DNA from 2 places in the Pseudoalteromonas simplex genome. Region 1 is predicted to be linked to the other one. Evidence: predicted binding sites of a transcription regulator. Region 1 holds the regulator's gene; the other holds the start of a gene.
The links. The regulator sigma-54, encoded in region 1, starts transcription at its own class of promoters, with help from an activator protein. The targets are predictions, from matches to a motif close to GTTGGCACGNNNNTNGNNT.
Positions count from the first base shown of each region.

Region 1 (2,208 bases):
TTGCACGTGCATTAGCCGCTAATCCTAAATTTATCCTTTTAGATGAGCCTTTTGCTGGTGTTGATCCTATTTCGGTGTTAGATATAAAGAAAATTATTGAGCACCTAAAAAATCGTGGTATTGGTGTACTTATTACTGACCATAATGTTCGAGAAACCCTTGATGTTTGTGAAAAAGCCTACATTGTTTCTCATGGGGAGCTAATTGCATCAGGGACACCTGAGCACGTATTAGCTGACCAAACTGTACGTGATGTTTATCTAGGCGAGCAATTCAGGCTGTAACCATTACGCCACCGACTAGAGCATCTGCTAGACTTATACAATGACAATAAATCGATAACAGTGTCTTCACCGTTACCGATAACTTAAAAAGGATTGTTAGGGATACATGAGGCAATCATTACAGCTGCGCATGGGCCAGCAACTTACAATGACTCCACAACTGCAACAAGCCATTCGCTTGTTGCAGCTCAGTACATTGGATCTCCAGCAAGAAATTCAAGAAGCGCTTGATAGTAATCCTCTGCTTGAAGTGGAAGAAGCGGATTACAACGAAGAAAGCATCGGTAAGAATGAGCAAAAAGCGGAGTCTGACGATGTACAAGTCAGCGCGTCTGCCGACGAAGCACCTAGCGAATTCGAGCAAGAAAGCAGTGATGCTCTGAGTAAGGATACGGTTAGCGATGACTTAGCTATGGATGTTACGTGGGATGAGTACATGAGTGCCGCCCCATCAACATCGTCTGGGCCAATGCCTGAAGACGAGTCTATTTACCAAGGTGCTTCAACAGAAACACTGCAAGAATATTTAATGTGGCAACTACAGCTCACACCATTTAGTCCTACCGATGAAGCGATTGCCGTTGCCATCGTTGAAGCTATCGATGACTCAGGTATTTTAACGGTTAGCTGCGAAGATATTGTCGAAAGCTTTAATCAAAATAATGATGAAGAAGAAATCGAACTCGATGAAGTTGAAGCTGTCTTAAAAAGAATACAGTTATTCGATCCAGTTGGTATCGGCGCGCGAAGTTTACAAGAGTGCCTGTGTATACAACTTCGTCAATTCGATGCCAATACGCCATATTTAGCTGAAACTAAAATGGTTTTATCTGAGCATATCGAATTATTAGCAAGTCGCGACTATCGCACTTTAATGAAAAAGACTAAGCTTAAAGAAAACGAGCTTAAAGAAGTGATGACGCTCATTCACAGCTTAAATCCTAAGCCTGCGGATAGCATAGTACGCGAAGAATCTGAGTACGTCATACCCGATGTATCAGTGAAAAAAGTGAAAGGCCGCTGGGTAGTCGAGTTAAACCCAGATTGTATGCCAAAAATTAGAGTGAATAGCCAATATGCAGCGATGTCTCGCTCTGTTAAATCAAGTAGCGACAGCCAATTTATTCGTTCTCACTTACAAGAAGCAAAGTGGTTTATTAAGAGCTTAGAAAGCCGTAACGATACTTTACTAAAAGTGACCAACTGTATCGTGCAACAACAGCAAGCTTTCTTTGAACATGGCCCAGAAGCAATGAAGCCAATGGTGCTAAACGATGTCGCTGAAATGGTCGAAATGCATGAATCGACGATTTCTCGGGTTACAACACAAAAATATATGCATACCCCAAGGGGAATTTTTGAGTTGAAATATTTCTTCTCAAGCCATGTCAGCACCGAAAATGGTGGTGAGTGTTCTTCTACAGCAATTCGCGCTTTAATCAAGAAGTTAGTTGCTGCAGAAAACTCGGTTAAACCATTGAGTGATAGCAAAATTGCAGATATATTGGCTGAGCAAGGAATTAAAGTAGCTAGACGTACAATTGCAAAATATCGTGAGTCTCTAGCAATACCTCCGTCTAATCAGCGTAAAAGTCTGATTTAGACGTTTTACATAGAAGGAAAATGCTTATGCAACTAAATTTAACTGGTCGTCACGTAGAAGTCACTGATTCATTAAGAGACTATGTAAACACTAAGTTCGCAAAACTAGAAAGGCATTTTGATCATATTAATAATGTTCATGTCATTTTAGATGTAGAAAAATTAAGCCAAAAAGCAGAAGCAACTTTACATGTAAACGGAGGCGAGTTGTTCGCTTCTACAGAACATCAAGATATGTACGCAGCAATTGACTCATTGATCGATAAACTTGATCGCCAAGTCATTAAGCATAAAGAGAAATTAGCTCGACATTAAATTATGA
Region 1 is NZ_JADILN010000018.1:17,863-20,070, reverse strand. Features, by position in the region: gene lptB (LPS export ABC transporter ATP-binding protein) at 1-284, shown strand, start outside; gene IRQ78_RS19725 (RNA polymerase factor sigma-54) at 391-1,887, shown strand; gene hpf (ribosome hibernation promoting factor) at 1,914-2,201, shown strand; gene ptsN (PTS IIA-like nitrogen regulatory protein PtsN) at 2,205-2,208, shown strand, end outside.

Region 2 (2,208 bases), on a different contig from region 1:
AATGTTGAGTGATTTACCAGGTGCGTTCGATGAGGCGCTTGCACACATTCCACTTGAGGGTGAAGTAACGCAAGAACATTATCAGCATTTTATGGTTGCTTACTTCATGGCGTTTAATGGCAGCGATGAAAAGCCAACGCTTGCTCCTGCTACTCGCTTGCTTGCGATGCGCCGACCTGACGTGTTTACACCAATCGTAAATAGTAAACTTGATGCCCTTTGTGCGGCATTAGGTATTACTAAGCTTAATAACCGTGATTTTGAGCGCTACTGGCAAGATGTTATCGAAGCAATACATAACATGCCTTGGTTCAAAATGGCCAGTGCAGCAAATGAGCTTGAACAATCTCTGGTTGAAATCAAAGCCCTATTGCCTAGCTTCTTTTATTATGCAGATAAAAGTACCGCTGATAACTCAAACTATATTAAGTTGTTAAACAAACCTAAGAGTACCACGAGCTCAGCAGGTAAAAAGACCGTACGCCGTGGCAAAGAATCAGCTGAGATACTGGTAGACCGCGCACTAGCAAGTGATGATATCCCTGAACATATCAAAGCTAAGCGCGATTCAATCATCAGTGAAGTAGAAAAAGGCCGCAGTGTTGAAGAAACCATTAGTCTAATGCGTGCAATTTTCGGCTAAGTTACTCTCAAATAAGCAAAACCCGGTTGCTTCGCAATTGTGCAACCGGGTTATTTTTTGCACCACTCATGTGCGCATGAACAATTCAAATAACTATCCTTTTCACAATTAAACAAGTTTAAAAGCCTGTTTTTAAAGCCTTTAAGCATAAAATATCCCGTTAGTAATTAACTTGGCACAACCAGTGCAATATCGTATCCAGACAACACATAGAAAATGTCCTCAAATAATAACCAGACTGCAATCTGAAAATGGGACAAAATCAACATAACAACAGGATACAGAAACATGCTAAAACTAAAAAAAACGGTCGCAGCAAGCGCCCTTGCGCTATTAACTTTGAGCTCAACATATAGCTATGCAGAAGTCACAGCAAACGCTGCGGCAACTTCAAACTACTTATGGCGTGGTCAAGAGCAAGGCGGCGGTGATGCTGCAATCCAAGGTGGTATCGACTACGCAAGTGAATCTGGCTTTTATGCGGGTACTTGGGTGTCGAATGCTAGCTGGGCTGACGACATGACTTACGAGCTAGACCTTTATGCTGGTTTTGGCGGTGAAATCAATGAAACCTTTAGCTACGATGTTGGCTACATTTATTATGCATACCCAGATGCAGCATCTTACACAGATGCAGACTTCTCAGAAATCTACGGTAGCATTAGCATGGGTAGCTTCACCTTTGGTGCAGCTGTCCTAGCAACATCAGCAGCAAGCGGTGACGGTACAGATTTTGGTGATTCACTTTATTTAAATGCTGACTACAGCTTCCCAGTTGGCAGTACCGGTGCAGAAATGGCCCTTCACCTAGGTCATTACTCAGGGGATTTCATTGGTGATGATGACATCATCGACTACGGTGTTTCAGTGTCGAAAGACGGCTTTACTTTCGGTCTTTCAGACAACGACATTGATGGTTCAGATGTAAAAGTGTACGTCGCTTACGCGGTTGACTTCACTTTATAAAGAATGTGTTACTTGCTGCAACACGAAGGGCCGTTAAGGCCCTTTTCTCATTTATATCAATACACTTATGGTACACTATGACCAGTTGAGCCTTGCCAAATGCGATACCATTGTTCACGGTTCATAGTAAGCTGCTTAGCGTCAACAGCTGATTTAACACGCTCAATATTACCCGTACCAAGTACCACAGACGGTGCACTTGGGTGCATTAACAGCCAAGCATAAACAACCTGATCAATGGCTGTGGCGCCAATTTCAGCCCCAACCTGCTCCAACACTGCACGTAAACGCACCGCTTTTTCATCTTCACTTGAGAATAAGCGACCCCCAGCTAATGGAGACCAAAGCATAGGTTTGATATCAAGTAATTGGCATTGGTCTAAGCTGCCATCATCAAGGGCTTTCATCTCGTAAGGTGAAAACTCAATTTGATTAGTCACAAGCTCAAAGTCTAAACGCGACTGCAACAAACTAAGTTGCGATGGGGTAAAATTAGATACACCAAAGTCAAGCACATCACCATTTGCTTTTAGGGTATTAAATGCTTGTGCCATTTCATCGGCGTTCATCAAGTAATCAGGGCGATGAATAAGTAATAC
Region 2 is NZ_JADILN010000009.1:127,656-129,863, reverse strand. Features, by position in the region: gene IRQ78_RS16085 (hypothetical protein) at 1-643, shown strand, start outside; gene IRQ78_RS16080 (TorF family putative porin) at 932-1,609, shown strand; gene IRQ78_RS16075 (aldo/keto reductase) at 1,675-2,208, opposite strand, start outside.
Region 2: the regulator sigma-54 is predicted to act here: its motif matches at 815-833, upstream of IRQ78_RS16080 (TorF family putative porin).